DNA from 4 places in the Micromonospora sp. NPDC092111 genome. Region 3 is predicted to be linked to each of the others. Evidence: riboswitches for the same ligand, from Rfam matches in the RefSeq annotation. Region 3 holds a riboswitch; each other region holds the start of a gene.
The links. A riboswitch is a leader RNA that binds a small molecule or an ion and turns the genes downstream of it on or off. The one in region 3 is predicted to bind cyclic di-AMP.
Positions count from the first base shown of each region.

Region 1: linked by a shared signal. The riboswitch ahead of ACIQG9_RS17270 (C39 family peptidase) and the one ahead of ACIQG9_RS08555 (coiled-coil domain-containing protein) in region 3 are both predicted to bind cyclic di-AMP.
Region 2: linked by a shared signal. The riboswitch ahead of ACIQG9_RS12115 (NlpC/P60 family protein) and the one ahead of ACIQG9_RS08555 (coiled-coil domain-containing protein) in region 3 are both predicted to bind cyclic di-AMP.
Region 4: linked by a shared signal. The riboswitch ahead of ACIQG9_RS21965 (coiled-coil domain-containing protein) and the one ahead of ACIQG9_RS08555 (coiled-coil domain-containing protein) in region 3 are both predicted to bind cyclic di-AMP.

Region 1 covers NZ_JBIVRQ010000007.1:313,691-317,756, reverse strand. Annotated here, with positions in the region: gene ACIQG9_RS17275 (hypothetical protein) at 70-828, shown strand; cyclic di-AMP (ydaO/yuaA leader) riboswitch at 1,135-1,276, shown strand; gene ACIQG9_RS17270 (C39 family peptidase) at 1,512-2,360, shown strand; gene ACIQG9_RS17265 (hypothetical protein) at 2,435-3,442, opposite strand; gene ACIQG9_RS17260 (CDP-glycerol glycerophosphotransferase family protein) at 3,668-4,066, opposite strand, start outside.
Region 2 covers NZ_JBIVRQ010000004.1:319,511-323,576, forward strand. Annotated here, with positions in the region: gene ACIQG9_RS12100 (zinc metalloprotease) at 1-492, shown strand, start outside; gene ACIQG9_RS12105 (pyridoxamine 5'-phosphate oxidase family protein) at 556-1,113, opposite strand; gene dcd (dCTP deaminase) at 1,192-1,770, shown strand; gene ACIQG9_RS12115 (NlpC/P60 family protein) at 1,806-2,846, opposite strand; cyclic di-AMP (ydaO/yuaA leader) riboswitch at 2,859-2,995, opposite strand; gene ACIQG9_RS12120 (C40 family peptidase) at 3,150-4,066, opposite strand, start outside.
Region 3 covers NZ_JBIVRQ010000003.1:2,027-6,092, forward strand. Annotated here, with positions in the region: gene ACIQG9_RS08545 (SRPBCC family protein) at 1-138, shown strand, start outside; gene ACIQG9_RS08550 (hypothetical protein) at 270-764, opposite strand; gene ACIQG9_RS08555 (coiled-coil domain-containing protein) at 879-1,943, opposite strand; cyclic di-AMP (ydaO/yuaA leader) riboswitch at 1,948-2,079, opposite strand; gene ACIQG9_RS08560 (cation diffusion facilitator family transporter) at 2,232-3,146, opposite strand; gene ACIQG9_RS08565 (HelD family protein) at 3,252-4,066, opposite strand, start outside.
Region 4 covers NZ_JBIVRQ010000012.1:50,042-54,107, forward strand. Annotated here, with positions in the region: gene ACIQG9_RS21960 (YibE/F family protein) at 345-1,688, shown strand; cyclic di-AMP (ydaO/yuaA leader) riboswitch at 1,855-1,986, shown strand; gene ACIQG9_RS21965 (coiled-coil domain-containing protein) at 1,990-3,012, shown strand; gene ACIQG9_RS21970 (carbonic anhydrase) at 3,077-3,766, opposite strand; gene ACIQG9_RS21975 (helix-turn-helix transcriptional regulator) at 3,940-4,066, shown strand, end outside.

The sequences.
Region 1 (4,066 bases), on a different contig from region 3:
GACGCGCCGCCGGCACCGGACCCGGTGCGGACTCTTCCTCCGCAGTGCCGCTCCCGTGAGGTGCCGACCGTGAACACCGTGCTCTACCAGTTCCTGATCGAGGTCCCGACCGCCGCCGCCATCTGGTCCGCGCTGCTGGTGATCGTGCTCACCGTGCTCACCGTCCTCGCGGCCCGGCCGGAGCGGGACCGTCCGGCCGACGCCGAGCCCGCCGGCCCGTCGCCGGACGCCGCGCCGCAGCCCGCGGACCTGCGCCGGTACGCCGGGGAGGTGGCCGTCGCCGCGTCCGGGGCCGCGCAGACGGCCCGCCGTCGTCGGGCGGCCTGGCTGGCCGCCCAGGAGGACGTCGACCGCACCTGGCAGGCGTACGACGCGGCGGAGTCCGCCGCCCGCCGGTTCGCCGGGGCCGGTGCCCTGCCCAGCCCGCGTACGCCCCGCACCCCCGCCGAGTACGCCGGCCGGGAGCGCTGGCTGCACCAGACGGCCGTGGCGGCGCATTGGCGGGGGGAGTTGTCGGTGGAGCGGCTGCGCGACGTCTTCGCCCACCGGGACGGCTGGGACCAGCGCCGGCACCCGGTCGAGCAGGAGGTGCTGCTCGCCCGGGCGGTACGCGCGGAGCGGCGGGCGGCGTACCGGGCGGCGGCCGAACGGGAACGGAGGGCGTGGCGGGACGCGGAACTGGCCGCCGAGGCGGCCCGCGCCCTGGCCGCCGAGGCGTACGCGGCGGCGGGGCGGCTGCGCCCCGGCCGGATCCCCGCCCCGCGCCCGGCGGGACGGGGGACCCGTACGGCGACGGCGGCCCGCTGGCGTCCGGCCCGGGTGGGCTGACCCCCGTCGGGGCCGAATCGTTATCCGGAATGTGGTGAGCCCGGTCACCCGAAAGTCGAACCGGTCATCCGACCACAGCCGGTGACATCGATCGCGACGATCATCGGTGGTTGCCGCCGCGCTGTCCGGTTGCCGCCCGGTCGGGCCGCGACAACCAGGTGTCCCATTGAGTCGAGTCAGTGCCGAACTGCACCGGAAATCCGTCACCCTGGCCATGTTTGCGCAGCTCGGAGCGCTTGGCGGGGTGAAAGTCGACCAGTAGTGTCGCCTCGGTCCGGTGCGGTTTCCGATCGCAAGAGGCGACGCCGCGCCGACCCGCTCAATCGTGACCAGTCACGAACCGGGGACCCATTGCACCTGGGGTGAATCCACGGGCCACGGCCCGAGGTAGGGCGATCTTCCCGCCCGAATCCGTCAGCTAACCCGGTAGGCGGCGTCGGAAGGAGTTCCATCCTCGTGCAGCACGATCCCACCCCCCGGTCGTTCCCCCACCTCGGTGCCGGGTGCCGACGCCGGACCGTCGCGTCCTGACGCGCTGATCCCGGCCAACCGCCCCGCCGCCCGGTCCTCGTCCGGGCGGTCACTCGCCGAGCGGGCCCGCTGAACACCCCGATCCGCGGATGGCGTACCGCCATCTGCTGGCCCGGCGTGCCCGCCCCGCCCCCGTCCCGTGGAGGAACACCGTGAAGCACCACCTGAAGCGGCAGCTACGACGCCTGACCACCGAGCGTCGGTACCAGTTCGTCGCCGGCTCGGCCGCGGCCCTCGTCCTGGCGACCGGTGTCGCCGCCCTGGTCGACGGCTCCGACGACCGCCCGGCCCGGCAGACCCCGACCGCGGTGGCCGAGGCGGCCCCCCGGCTCGACGACGTGGCCACCCGCGCCCAGGCCCGGCTCGCCGCCACCCCGCCGGCCAGCCCGTCGGCCAGCCCTTCCGTGAGCCCGTCGGCGAGCCCGTCGCCGAGCGCCAGCAAGGCCAAGGCCACGGCAAACCCGGACCTGACCCGCCAGGCGGCGCCGAAGCCGCCGTCGTCGAAGGTCCTCAGCTACGACTACCAGGCCCAGACCACCTACTACTACTGCGGCCCGGCGGCGGTGCGCAACGCGCTCAGCGCGGCCGGCATCGACCGCACCCAGGATGCCCTCGCCGCTCAGCTCGGCACCACCGAGATGGGCACCAACTCGGCCGAGGACACCACCCGGGTGCTCAACGCGGTGGTGAAGGGCGACCCGTACCGGACCCGGATGTTCGCCGGCATGCCGAGTTCCGCGCAGATCGACCGGCTCCAGGCCGACGTGGTCGCGGCGGTCACCGACAAGCGGGCCGTGGTCGCGAACGTGGCCGGTGACGCCACCGACGTCGACGGCGGCTGGCACTCCTTCCCCGGCGGCCACTACATCGCCGTCGTGGGCTACCGGAACGACGGGCGTACCGTCCGGATCGCCGACTCGGCCGACCCGTCGCTGCCGGGGTACTGGGTCAGCACGGTCGACCTGGCGAACTGGATCGCCACCCGGGGCTACTCCGCCTGATCCTGCTCCGTACGCCACGGGCGTCGGTCCCCCTCGGGGACCGACGCCCGTGGCGTCTACCGGCGCGATGCGTCTCAGTAGTCGATGAAGCCGTACAGGGCCAGGTGGTTCGACTTCGTCCCGCTCACCGTGTGGCCGACGGGCGAGGGCCGCACGCCACCCCGGACGAAGAGATAGTCGATCTTACTTGAACCGCTGGTCGCCGCGGTGCCGTAGCCGGTCATGCCGAAGCCGCTCAGCGTGCTCGACGCGATGCCGGTGCGGTTGGCGTCGATCCCCACGATCCGGATCGTCGATGCGTTCAGCAGGCTGGTGGCGTCCGCGCCGAGGTGGATGCCGGTGTTCGCGATTCCGGTGTCGCCGTCGCCCGCGCAGGCGTTCTGCCGGTTCTCCTGTGGCAGGTGCATGGTGGCGGCGAACACGGAGGTGCCGGTCTCCTTGACGGTGAACCTGGCCGCGATGGCGCTCGTCCGCTTCCACTTGTAGTAGTCGGTGGTGTCCGGGTCACTGTTCGGCGGCTTGTAGAGGGTGCACCCGGCGCCGTTGTTGTAGGCCGTGCCCGGCTTCAGCCAGCCGGCGCTCCAGTACTTGGAGATGTCGCCGACGGCGAGGCTGAGGGTCCTGGTGTTCCAGATGATCGCATTGGTCTGCTTCTTCTTGAGATCGCCGAGCGCCTGCGAACTGCACTTGTGGGTGCTGCCCCAGGGCTCCGGGTCACTCCAGGCCACGATCGCCCCGTAGCTGCCGGCCGGGTAGCCGAACTTGGCCGAGAGCTGGTCGGCGTACGCCTCGGCCTGGCCGGTGCCGCGCACCTGTTGCACGATCAGGATGTCGGGTGCCACCACGCCGGCGGTGCCGGTCGCGCCGTTGTCGTCCACCAGCATCGAGGTGAGGTGGTCCGGCCCGGAGATGCGGGTGCACGACCCGTCGGAGTTGTTGACCACGAGGTTCTCGATGTTGTTGTTGTAGACCCGCAGGACCCGGTCGGCCGCCGCGACGGTGGTCTCGCCCGCCTCGGTCGAACGGGCCGACGCGGGTGCCCCCAGCAGCGGGGTGAGTGCGACGATCAGGAAAGCTGCCATCGGTGCCGACCAGTGCCTCGAACGCAAGAAACCGCTCCCATCCTGGCTGGTGCGATGGGCTGCTCCACCCATCCAGGCATCGAACTCTAGCGTGATCATCGTCGGTCGGATGTCCCTGCGCGCCCGGTCACCGCCCCCGAACCGGGCCCGCGGGACGAGCCCGCATTCCGCAGGGCGGCCGGTGGCTCGACCCGTACCGCTGACCGGCCGGGGCGCGGTGGACGGTCAGCCGCGGGAGGGGACGGCCCCGTCCCACGCGGCGGTGCCGGCGGTACGCGGGGCCGGCGGGTTCCAGCCCGGCTCCAGCTCCCGCCGGGCGGCATCGAGGAAGCCGTCGGCGTACGAGTCGGCCGGGAAGTCGCCCAGGTAGCGGCGGCGGGTCTCCCACCGGGCCGCCGCCAGCGGGTCGGTGTCCAGCAGGCCGGCCAGCACGTCGTCCACGTTGGACATGTCCCGGCGCAGCACGTAGCCGGAGCCGGCCAGCGGGAACCGCGCGACGAAGTCGTCCCCGTCCACCCCCAGGTCGGTCACCGCGTACGGCTTGCCGGAGTAGAGGTAGTCGGAGATGACCCCGGAGACGTCGGAGACCAGCGCGTCGGAGCGGTTGACGCAGTCGGTGAGGCT
Region 2 (4,066 bases), on a different contig from region 3:
GCGGCCTGGTACCCGATCGTGCAGGGCTCCTCGGCCGAGCGGCAGATGAAGACCTCGCTGCGCACCGGCGGCAAGAACACCCTCAACATGTACCTGGGTGAGCTGAGCGACGACCTGCTCGGCTGGGCGACCTTCCCGAAGCGCTCCCTGGACGTGATGGACGGCGTCGTCGTGCTCGGCGAGTCGCTGCCGGGCGGCACCGCCACCAACTACAACCAGGGCGACACCGGCACCCACGAGATCGGCCACTGGCTGAACCTCTACCACACCTTCCAGGGTGGCTGCTCCGGCTCGGGTGACAGCGTCTCCGACACCCCGGCCGAGGCGTCGCCGGCGTTCCAGTGCCCGACCGGTCGGGACACCTGCACCGCGACCGGCAAGGACCCGATCACCAACTTCATGGACTACACCTACGACTCGTGCATGTACCAGTTCACCGCTGGGCAGGCGAGCCGCATGGTGAACGCGTGGACCGCCTACCGCGCGGCCTGACGACATCGCAGACGCCGGTGCCGGCTCCGTCTCAGGACGGAGCCGGCACCGGCGTTTCCGGGGTCAGGCGGCCGTCCGGCGGGTGTCGAAGCCGTGCCGGCCGCGCCGGGTCGGGCGCTGCTCGGGCAACCCGGCGGCGCCGCCGGAGTGGGCCGCCACCGGATCCAGCCAGACCTGCACGGTGGACCGGCCGCCGTCGGGACTCATCGGGCCGCCGTGACCACGGCGGGTGAGCATGGCCACGTCGACGCCGAACTCGAAGAGCCGCCAGTCGACCTGCGGGGCCGCCCGGCCGACCTCGGCCACCAGGGCCACCCGGGCCGGGTCGGTCACCGGCTGGACGCGACCGGCGAGGTACGCCTCGTCGTCGCTCTCCTCCGGCGGGAACGAGTGGAGCGCGTACCGGCCGTCGCGTTCGAGGTCGCGGCGCTTGGGCGAGTCGACGACGAAGCAGAAGAGCCCGCCGTCGACGATCAGCGGGCAGACCGGGTGCACCCTGGGGCCGCCGTCGGCACGGACCGTCGCCAGGTAGCCGAAGCCTGACCCGTACTGCTGGAGGAGAAGGTGGATCCCGTCGGCGAGTCGGGGCTCGTCAGCGGCGAATTCGGACCAGGAAGCCATGCCGACATTCTATCGAACATGCGTTCGAAAAGCAGTCCGACACGCAGCTCATCCGGCTCGTTTCGATATGGTGTGCCGATGCTGCTCTCCGACCGGGACCTGGTCTCCGAGATCAAGGCAGGCGCGCTGGCGCTGGAGCCGTTCGAGCCCAGCCTCGTGCAACCGTCAAGCATCGACGTACGCCTCGACAAGCTGTTCCGGGTCTTCAACAACCATCTCTACACCCACATCGACCCGGCGGTGCAGCAGGACGACCTGACGTCGATGGTCGAGGTGCCGGAGGGTGAACCCTTCGTGCTGCACCCGGGCGAGTTCGTGCTCGCCTCCACCCTTGAGGTGATCTCGCTCGGCGACCAGCTCGCCGGCCGGCTGGAGGGCAAGTCGAGCCTCGGCCGGCTCGGCCTGCTCACCCACTCGACCGCCGGCTTCATCGACCCGGGCTTCTCCGGGCACGTCACGCTGGAGCTGTCCAACGTGGCGAACCTGCCGATCACCCTCTGGCCGGGGATGAAGATCGGCCAGCTCTGCATCTTCCGGCTGTCCTCGCCGGCCGAGCACCCGTACGGCTCGGAGGTCTACGGGTCGCGCTACCAGGGTCAGCGTGGGCCGACCCCGAGCCGCTCCTGGCGGAACTGGCGCACCTGGCCGACCCGCTGACCGTCCGGGCCCCGCCCGGGGCCCGGACGTCGGCGTCAGTCGGGCCGGCCGTAGCTGTTGACCGGCCCGTCGTCGACCCGCTTCATCTTGACCGGCTGGCCGGCCTGGGAGGCGTGCACCACCCAGCCGTCCCCCACGTACATCCCGACGTGGTGCAGGTCGGAGTAGTAGAAGACCAGGTCGCCGGGGCGCAGGTCGGCCCGGCTCACCCGGGCGGTCACCTGGCGCTGCTGCCGGGCGTTGTGCGGCAGCGACACCCCGGCCCGCGCCCAGGCGGCCAGCGTCAGGCCCGAACAGTCGTAGTTGTTGGGCCCGGCCGCGCCCCACACGTACAGCTTGCCGATCTGGGCGCAAGCGAACTTCACCGCCGTCCCGGCCGGGCCACCGGGGTAGCCGGCCGGGCACGGGGCCGGGCGCAGCGGCCCGCCACCGCCGTTGCCGTACACCTTGAGCCGCAGTTTCTGTAGCCGGTCGATCTCGGTGTTGATCTGGTTCTTCTTCGCCGCTAGCTGGGCCTCGGTGCGGGTGAGCTGGGCGACCATCTCGTCCAGCGGGGCCTTGGTCGCGGCGAGTTCGTCGCGCAGGTCGGCGACGGTCTGCACCTCGCGTTGCTGGCGGCTGGCGAACCGGTCCAGCAGCTCCAACTGCTCGACCACCTGGCCGGGCGTACGGCTGCCCAGCAGGGCGTTGACCGTGGAGACGTGCTGACCCTTGTACGCCTCGACGGCGAGGCCGCTGACCTGGTCCATGGCCTGGTCCACCCGGCGCTGCAACGGCGCGATCCGCCGGCCGAGCGTGTCGGCCTGCCGGCGCTTGGCGGCGAGGTCCTGCCGGGTGGCGTTGTGCTGCTCGATGATCGGTTCGAGCGTGTTCCAGTCCTGGTCGATCTGTCGTTCGATCTCGGCGACCGAGGGGTCGGCGTGGGCCGCCGTGCCGCCAGCGGTCAGCACGACCGCGGCTCCGGCCAGGGCGGCGAGGACGGCGGTGAAGCGGGACCAGCGTGGGCGCGGCGCAGCCGTCCGCCGGGCGACCTGGGTCGTCCGGCGCGACGGTGGCCGCGGGGCATGGTGTGCCACCGGGCTCCGGGCTCCTTCTTCCGTGACCGCCTACCGGGTTAGCTGACGGGTTCGGGCGGGAAGGGAGCGCCCTACCGCAGTGGTTGCGGATTCACCCCGGCGTACCTGGGTCCCCGGCTCGCCCGCAGGCGACTCGGCGGTGCCGGCCGTCGCCGCCCTGGTTGGGTGGACCTGTTGGCGGCCGACGATTGACCAGAGTAGAGATGGTCGTTATCGATCCGCAACCCGCCCGGCCGTGACACGTCGTTCCCGGATACACGGAACCCCCGGTCCACTGGACCGGGGGTTCCGCGCGTGTGGCGGTCAGCTCGGTCGGCGGAAGCCGGCCACCGGCATGTAGTTGATGCTGCTCACCTGCACCGGCTTACCGGTCCGGGGGGCGTGCACCATCATGTCGTTGCCCAGGTAGAGGCCCACATGGTGCAGGTCGCTGAAGAAGAAGACCAGGTCACCGGGGCGTGCCTCGGAGCGCGGGATGGGCCGGCCCTCGTTCCACTGGGCGCCGGTGAAGTGGGTCAGCGAGATCCCGGCCGCCTTGTAGGCGAACTGGGTCAGACCCGAGCAGTCGAACGAGCTCGGCCCGGTGGCGCCCCAGACGTACGGGTCGCCGACCTGCGCGCAGGCCACCCTGATCGCGGTACGGGCGGCGGCGGTCACCACGCCGTCGACGGTGGGGCAGCCCGCCACCTTCACGGTGGTCTTCGGCATTGATGCCTGGAGGCGCTTGATCTCGGCGTTGATCTTCGTCTTCTTCGCCGCGAGGTCCTTCTCCTGCTGCACCTCGGCGGCGATCAGCGCATCGAGCTTCTGCTTCTCGGCGTCGTACTTGCGACGCACGGCGAGCACGCTCTCGACCTCCTTGCGCTGCTCGGCGGCGAGCCGGTCCAGGATGGTCAACTGCTCGGCGAGGGTGCCCGGCTTGCTGGTGGTCAGCAGCGCGCTGAGCTCCTGCGACGGGCCTGTCTTGTAGTAGCGGGAGGCGAGGTCGCCGACCCGGCCGAGGGCCAACTCGCTCTGCAGGGCCAGCGGCTCGATCTTCTTCTGCAGGTCGGCGGCCTTCTTGCGGTTGACCTTCAACTGGGCGCGGACCTTGTTGTAGTCCTCGATGGTGGGTTCGAGCTGCTCCCACTGCTTGTCGATGGCCGCCTCGATCTCCTCGGGCGACGGCGCGGCGTAGGCCGGCACCGCGAGCATCCCGGCGCCGACGGCGACCGCCGCGA
Region 3 (4,066 bases):
GTGGAGATCACCCTTGCCGCGCCGGCTCCGCTGTTCGGGTACGCGTTCCGGCAGGCCCGCGCCGCCCACCTGGGCCTGGCCGCCCGGCTCGGCGCGGTGCTGGACGGCCGGGCCGACGACGGTCTAGCGGCCGACTGACCGGGACGGGCCTGGAGCGAGCGGCGGCCGGGCAACCCTGGGCCGGCAGCGCGGTCAGGCCGGCCAGGCGGACACCGGGACGGGCCTGGATCGGGCGGCGGCGGTCCCGTCTGACCATCCACCGGAACGGGTCAGGAGCGGGCGGCGACGGTCCGGCGCGCTCGGGCGTCCCGTCGGACGCGTCCCCACGGTTTCCAGGTGGAGATCACGGTCAGGGCGACCAGCAGGGTGGTCGAGACGGCGGGTGCGATCATCACGTCCGCCCGCAGGTGGGCGGTGGCGTCGGGGTCGGCGGCGGCGCGCAGGTTCGGGGTGAACAGGAACAGCACCAGGCCGGCCATCACCGTGGTGACCACCAGCTTGACCAGCACCCAGCGCCACCGCAGCAGCCCCCACGGGGTGAGCAGCGCGCTGGCCACCCCGACCAGCCAGACCAGCACGCTGAGCGGCGCGAAGAGCCAGGTGGCGACCAGTGCCGCCGCCGGGTAGACCACGGCCGGGTCGGCCCCGCGCTGGCCGGCGACGCCGAGGGTGAGCAGCACCAGGTCCGCGCCGAGCCAGCCCAGCGAGCTGACCAGATGGCCGGTGAGCAGCGCCTTACGGCCGGCGGGGGAGAGTCTTCGCATGGCCCCGATGCTCGTCGGCCCGGCGCGCGTCGTCGTGGGCCGGCAGGCGACAGCCGGCGTACGTCGGCGGGCGTACCGGTGGCCCGCCCGCGCGGCGGACCACCGGATGCCGGCTCAGTACATCGACAGGTGTACGTGGTTGGTGTGGTTGCTGGACGGGTCGCCGTTGCCCCCGCTGTACGCCCTCCACCCGCTGCTGGGCAGCCAGATCCGGTTGAACCAGATCACGTAGAGCACCCCGAGCCGGTCGGCGTTGCGGATGAAGTAGGCGGCCAGGTTGTTGCCGTACGTCCGGTCGCCGCCGCTGGCCACCCCGCCGAAGCCGTTCTTCTGGGCGGCGAAGTCGCAGGCCCGGCCCTTGGGGTGCTCGCCCGACCCGCTGGGCCGGAAGCAGGAGACGTACCGGGTGTAACCGGCCGCCTTGGCCTGCTGGAGGGCGTTGAGGGTGCGTGGCGTGATGCAGCCGTTGGCCGGGGTGGGGTCGTTGACGCTGCACGACTCGGACGGCCAGGAGCCGTCGGAGTTGCGCGGGGACGGCCGGGCGTCGCTGCTGGACGTGCCGTCCGAACTGCCCGAGTCGCGGGCGGTGCTGGCCGGCTTGTCGGCGGCGGCCACCTCCAGCGCGCGCTCGGCCTGGTCCTTGCGCTTGGCCATGGTGGCGACCTGCTTGCGCTGCTCGGTGATCTCCTGGCCCACGGCGGTCCTGGTCCGGGTGGCCTGGTCCCGGGTCTCGATCAGGTTGCGCAGCTCCAGGTCCTCCCGGGCGGCGACCGTCTCCAGCGCCGCCGCGCGGTCCATGAAGCCACCCGGGCTGTTGCTGTTGAGCAGGGCCGACATTGGCCCGAGTCGCCCGGTGCGGTAGGCCGCGCCGGCGATCTCGCCGACCGTGCCGGTCTGCACGACGAGCTGCGCCTCGATGGTCTTGAGCTGCCCGTCCAACTCCTGCTGCCGCTTCGTGGAGCGGTCCAGCGCGGCCTTGGCGTCGAGCCAGCCCTTGCTGGCCGCATCGAGCTGGGCCCGCAACGCCGGGGTGCCGCCCTCGTCGTCGTCCCCGGGAGCGGCGAGCCGGGTGGTGGGCGCGGCGGCGGCCGGAGCGGCGAACGGCGCTGACGACACGCCGAGGGCGAGCGTCGCGGCGACTGCGGTCAGCAGCCGTGCGGTGGTGCGTCGTACCTGCATGCGGATGTCCTTCCGTCAGCCGCCGACCGGGTTAGCTGACGGGTTCGGGACGGAAGATCCCTACCGCTGACGCGGATGCACCCCAGGAACATGGTTCCCCGGTTCGCCCTGCCGGGCGATTAGGCGGCGGCCACCGCCGGCGCCGGTGGGCGCCGCCTGGCGGAGGCCGGAGCCGAGCCTACCGGTACGGATGTGACACCGGTCGGCTGCGTGACTGAGGGTACGGGAGTGAAACCCGTTAAAGGGGGCAAAACAGGTCAGAAAATGCCCGATCCGCCGCCGCCCTGGCTACCAGTCGGACGGCCCGCACGCGCCGGGTGCCGCGCCGGGCTCGATCTGGAGGGTGGCGTGCTCGATGTGGAAGTCCTCCCGCAGGGCGCCCCGGGCGGCGGCGAGCACCGTGCCGACCTCGGCCCCGGGTGCCATGGTGAGGTGCGCCGAGGCGACCTCCATCCCGGAGGTGAGCGTCCAGACGTGCAGGTCGTGCACCTCGGCCACGCCGGGGACGGCGGTCAGCCGGTCGTGCACCGCGGTCACCGGGAGATGTTCCGGCGCGGCCTGGACCAGGATCCGGACGGCGGCCCGTCCCAGCCGCCAGGTGCGGGGGAGGATGAACAGGCCGATCGCCACGGCGACCACCGGGTCGGCCCACCACCAGCCGGTGCCGGCGATCAGCAGCGCCGCCGCGATCACGCCGAGTGAGCCGAGCAGGTCGCCGACCACCTCCAGGTACGCCCCGCGCAGGTTGAGGCTCTCCTTCGCGCCCTCCCGCAGCAGCCCGAAGGCGACCAGGTTGGCGAGCAGGCCGAGCACCGCCACCACCAGCATCGGGCCGGCGATGACCTCGGGCGGGTCGCCGAACCGGCGTACCGCCTCGACCAGCACGTAGACGGCGACGCCGCTGAGCAGGACGGCATTGGCCAGCGCGGCGAGCACCTCCAGCCGGTAGAGGCCGAAGGTGCGCTGCGGGTCCTGGTCGGCCCGCCGGGTGGCGGTGATCGCGGCGAGGGCCATGCCGATGCCGAGCACGTCGGTGAACATGTGCCCGGCGTCGGAGAGCAGGGCCAGCGAGCCGGTGCCGAACGCGGCCACCGCCTCGACCACCATGAGTGCGGTGAGCAGTGCGAACGCTGCCCACAGCCGGCCGCGGTGACGCTGCGCGGCATTGCTGATCGTCCCGCCGTGGTCATGACCTGCGCCCACGTCCACACCTTCCGTCGCCGCCGCGGACCGGGCCCAATCTATGCTCACATCGCTATATGTGCAAGTGAGTGACCGTCACCCCCGCCGTAGGAGGAGCCGCCCGGGTCAGCCCACCGGCTCGACCGTGGTGAGCCGCTGGGTGGCCCGGGACAGCGCCACGTAGAGCGTCCGCACCCCCGAACCCGGGTCGGCCCGGATCTCACCCGGGCAGACCAGCACCACCCCGTCGTACTCCATGCCCTTGGCCTGGAGGCTGGTCACCACCTGGAGCCGCGAGCCGCCCAGGTCGCCCAGCCAGCCGGCGACCTCGTCCCGGCGCGGCACCGGCGTGATCACCCCGACCGTCCCCTCCACCTCGGCCAGCAGCGCCTCGACCGCCCCCGCCGTCGCCGGGGCCAGCTCCGCCGCCGGCACGGTCAACGCGACCGGGTCCACGCCGGTGGAGCGGACCGCGGTCGGCAGCGCCAGGTCCGGGTAGAGCCGGCGGATCTCCGCCGCCGCCACCGCGAAGATCTCGGCCGAGTTGCGGTAGTTGGTGGAGAGGGTGAACCGGTGTCGACGCCGCCGGCCCAGCGCCTGGTCCCGGGCCCGGCTCAGCTCCTCCGGGTCGCCCGTCCAGGCGGTCTGCGCCGGGTCGCCCACCACCGTCCAGGAGGCCAGCCGGCCGCGCCGGCCGACCATCCGCCACTGCATCGGCGAGACGTCCTGCGACTCGTCCACCACCACGTGCGCGTAGTCCCGGTAGTCCTCCGGACGCTCCCGCGCCGCCGCCCGGGCGGCCCGCTGCCGGTCGCCGAACGTGCTCAGCTCACGGACCCCGCCGGCGAGTTGGAACGGGTCCCGCTTCGGCTTCCTCGGGCGCACCGGCTGGCCCAGCAGTGCGTCCAGCTCGTCCAGCAGGGCGATGTCGGCCACCGTCA
Region 4 (4,066 bases), on a different contig from region 3:
GGGCGGGGACCGGTGGGCTCGCACGCGCCGGGCACGGCGTGTCGGCACCGCTCCCCGACCGGCCGCTGAAGGTAAGTTCGCGCGCCGGGGCACGGCGAACCGCGCGGGGCGGGCGGGGTGCTGGCTACCATCGTCCGACGATGACCCGCCGTCCGCCGCCACCACCGTGCGCCCCGTCAGGGCCGGGCCGGGGTGGACGCCCGGGTCGCCCGCTCGCCGTACGTGACGGTGCCGGCACCCCGGGACGACACCGGGGCTTCGGTCCCGGCCGTCGTCGCCCGGTGGTGAACCGGCCGGCCGGTTGACACGTATCCCGTCCCGGATCGTTGGGAGAACTCGCACACATGGGCGCCGACCACACCCGTCCCGCTCCGTCCACCCCGCCCGGGGTGCGACGGATCCTCGTCGTGACCGTGGTCCCGCTGATCGTCGTCACGGTGATCGCCGCGCTGGTGCTCTGGCCCCGGCACACCCGGGAGCCCGACCAGGGCGGGCAGGTGCCCCGCTTCCACGGCACGGTGACCCGGGTGGTGACCGAGCCCTGCCCACCCGGCCCGGCCACGCCCGAGGGCACGCCGAGGGCCGCCGACGGCCCGTGCGGCACGGTGACGGTCACCGTCGAGCAGGGGCCGGACAGTGGCCGGCAGGTCGAGACGCCGGTCCCGTCGGGTCCGGGTGCGCCCAGGGTGGCGGTCGGCGACGAGGTGGTGCTGGTCGAGCTGACCGACCCGACCGATCCCTCGGCGAGCAGCTACAACATCGCCGAGCACCAGCGCGGCAAGCCGCTGCTCTGGCTGGTCGCCCTCTTCGCGGCGGCGATCGTGGCGTTCGGCCGGTTGCGCGGGCTGGCCGCGCTGGCCGGCCTCGGGGCCAGCTTCGCCATCCTGCTGACCTTCGTGGTGCCGGGCATCTCGGCGGGCGGCTCGCCGCTGCCGATCGCGGTCACCGGCTCCGCGCTGATCATGTTCGTGGTGCTGTACCTGACCCACGGGATCACCGCGCAGACCTCGGTGGCGGTGCTCGGCACCCTGGGCAGCCTGGTGCTGACCGGCGTCCTCGGCACGCTGGCCACGGCCGCCACCCACCTGACCGGGTACGGCAGCGAGGAGGCCACCACACTGTCGATGTACCAGCGCGACGTGGACCTGCACGGCCTGCTGCTGGCCGGGATCATCATCGGTTCGCTCGGCGTCCTGGACGACGTCACCGTCACCCAGGCGGCCACCGTCACCGAGCTGGCGCACGCCAACCCGGGGCTGTCCCGGTTGCAGCTCTACCGGGCCGCCACCCGGGTCGGGCGGGCGCACATCGCGTCGACGGTCAACACCATCGTGCTGGCGTACGCGGGCGCCTCACTCCCGCTGCTGCTCCTGCTCACCGCCGACAGCCGGCCGGTCGGCGAGATCCTGACCAGCGAGTTCCTGGCCCAGGAGATCGTCCGCAGCGCGGTGGCGACGCTCGGCCTGGTGGCGGCGGTGCCGCTGACCACCGGGTTGGCCGCCCTGGTCAGCACCGCCGGGCGTGGCCCCGCCGACGCCCCGCCGGGCGGGCCGGCGCCCACCCCTCGCCCCGCCCCCGACCGTGCCACGGCGCTTGAGGCGTTGAGCGCCCCCCGGCACGGCGGTCCGTCCACCCCGGCCCCCGCAGGGTGGCCAGATCCGGAAAGGAGCACGGACACCGCATGGTGACACTCCTCTGCGTGACCAGAGGCGAGTTCGCGGCTGTCGGCCGCGTCACTGGTCACGCACCGCCATCGGGAAATAACGCATTTAGTCGGGTTCTGGACGTAGATCCTCGGGACGACTCTCGGGTAACCTCGCTGCCGGTCACCGCCGAAGGCGCGCACCGGCGCCAGCGGGGCCACCGCCCAATCGCCGTACGGCGAACCGGGGAACCGAGCACCTGGGGTGAATCCGCACCAGCGGTAGGGGCCACTTCCGCCCCGAACCCGTCAGCTAACCCGGTCGGCGGTCGACGGAAGGGAAAACTGTGACGGCACCCCTGCGCCGCTGGTTGACACCGGTGGTGGCCGTAGTCGCCGCCCTGGCCATCGTCACCGGGCCGGCCGCCCCGGCGACGGCCGCGCCCAACACCCCCACCCCCTCGGGGCACGAGGAGGACGAGGAGCCACAGCTACTCACCGACGTCATCGAGACCACGAACCGTGAGTACTCGGCGGCGAAGACCAAGCTGGAGAAGTCCAAGAAGCGCCAGCTCCAGCTCGCCATCGAGGTGGCGAAGGCACAGCAGGAGCTGGACGCGCTGGCCCCGCAGGTCAACGAAATCGCGGCCCAGTCGTACCGGACGGGTCGGGTCGGCCCGGTCGCCGCGCTGCTGGAGAGTGACGCCCCGGACGCCTTCGTCCGGCGGGCCGCCGCGCTGGACGAGCTGAACATGGTCAACGCCGGCAAGCTGGCCGAGGTCAACGAGGTCAAGACCCGCGCCGAGCAGGCGAAGCTGGCGCTCGACGCCGAGGTGCGCGAGCAGCAGAAGCAGACCAACATCATGGCCAAGAAGAAGACCGAGGCCGACAAGGCGCTCGCCCTGGTCGGGGGCAAGGGCTTCACCGGCGGCCTGGTCAACGCCACCTCGCCGGTGGCCCGGGTCGCCCCGGGCCGGACGTCCGACGGCGAGTGGCGCGGCGAGTCGTGCAGCGAGAACGACCCGACCACCTCCGGCTGCGTCACGCCGCGCACGCTGCACATGTACAGGGAGGTCAAGCGGGCCGGCTTCAGCCGCTTCGTCGGCTGCTACCGCTCGGGTGGGCCGTGGGAGCACCCGAAGGGCAAAGCCTGCGACTGGTCGTTGCAGAACAGCGGCTTCAGCCCGTGGCACAACAACGACACCCGGATGTACGGCAACAACCTCGCCGCGTTCCTGATCCGCAACGCGGACCGGCTGGGCATCTACTACGTCATCTGGAACCGGCAGATCTGGTTCCCGGCCAGCGGCTGGAAGTCGTACTCCGGACCGTCGAACCACACCGACCACGTACACGTGTCGCTGTTGTAACCACCCCCGCGCCGCATCGAGGGCCGTCCCGCGTCTCGCGGGGCGGCCCTCGTCGTCAGCGGGGTCAGCCGGCGACGGCGGCCGGCTGGCCGACGGGGCCGGGCAGCGTCACGGCCGGGCCGTCGACCGGGGCGGGAGCCGGTGCCGGGTCCGGGGCGGAGGCCACCGTCCGCACCTCGCCGGCGGCGAGCCGGTACGACATGCCGACCACCGCGCACCGCCCGGCGGCGACCTCGGCGGCGATCACCGGGGAGTTGCCGAGCAGCACCTCGACGGTCTGCGCGATGTGGATGTCGACGATCCCGTCGATGTCGTGCACGCCCTCCTGGGCCGCGCGGCGCAGGCTGGGGCCGACGGCGGCGACGACCGAGTAGAGGTGCCCGGGGGGTTGGGTGCCGGTGCGGGCGGCGTCCCGGGCGGCCTGCACCGCGCCGCAGGAGTCGTGCCCGAGCACCACCACCAGCGGGGTGCCGAGGACCGTCACCGCGTACTCGACGCTGCCGAGCACCTCGGGGCCGGCGGTGTGCCCGGCGGTCCGGACGACGAAGAGGTCGCCCAGCCCCCGATCGAAGATGATCTCGGCGGCGAGCCGGGAGTCGGAGCAGCCGACGATCGCCGCGAAGGGGTGCTGGCCGTCGGCGACGGCGGCCCGGTGGCCGGCGTCCTGGTTGGGGTGGCGGGGCACCCCGGTGACGAAACGCCGGTTGCCGGCGTGCAGCTCGGCGAGCGCCTGGGTGGGAGTGATCTGGGCCATTGCCTCACCTCGGTCCGTGATCGCACCTGGTCACGCCCGCCGAACAGCGGCGACGGCCGTGATCCCACGGTCACACGCTGCGAAAGGTGCGTCAAGATTTCGTGATACAGATTTCAGGCTTTGGTCGGCGCGATGTCGGCCGGGGGTCCGTCCGGACCGGAAGGGGCCATACGATGGCGGGCATGGCGACGACAGGCGAGAACGGGAGCACCCGGAACTGGACCTTCCTCACCAACCACGGTCACGTACTACTCGCCATCGCCCGCAACCCCACCGCCCGGCTGCGCGACGTCGCCGACG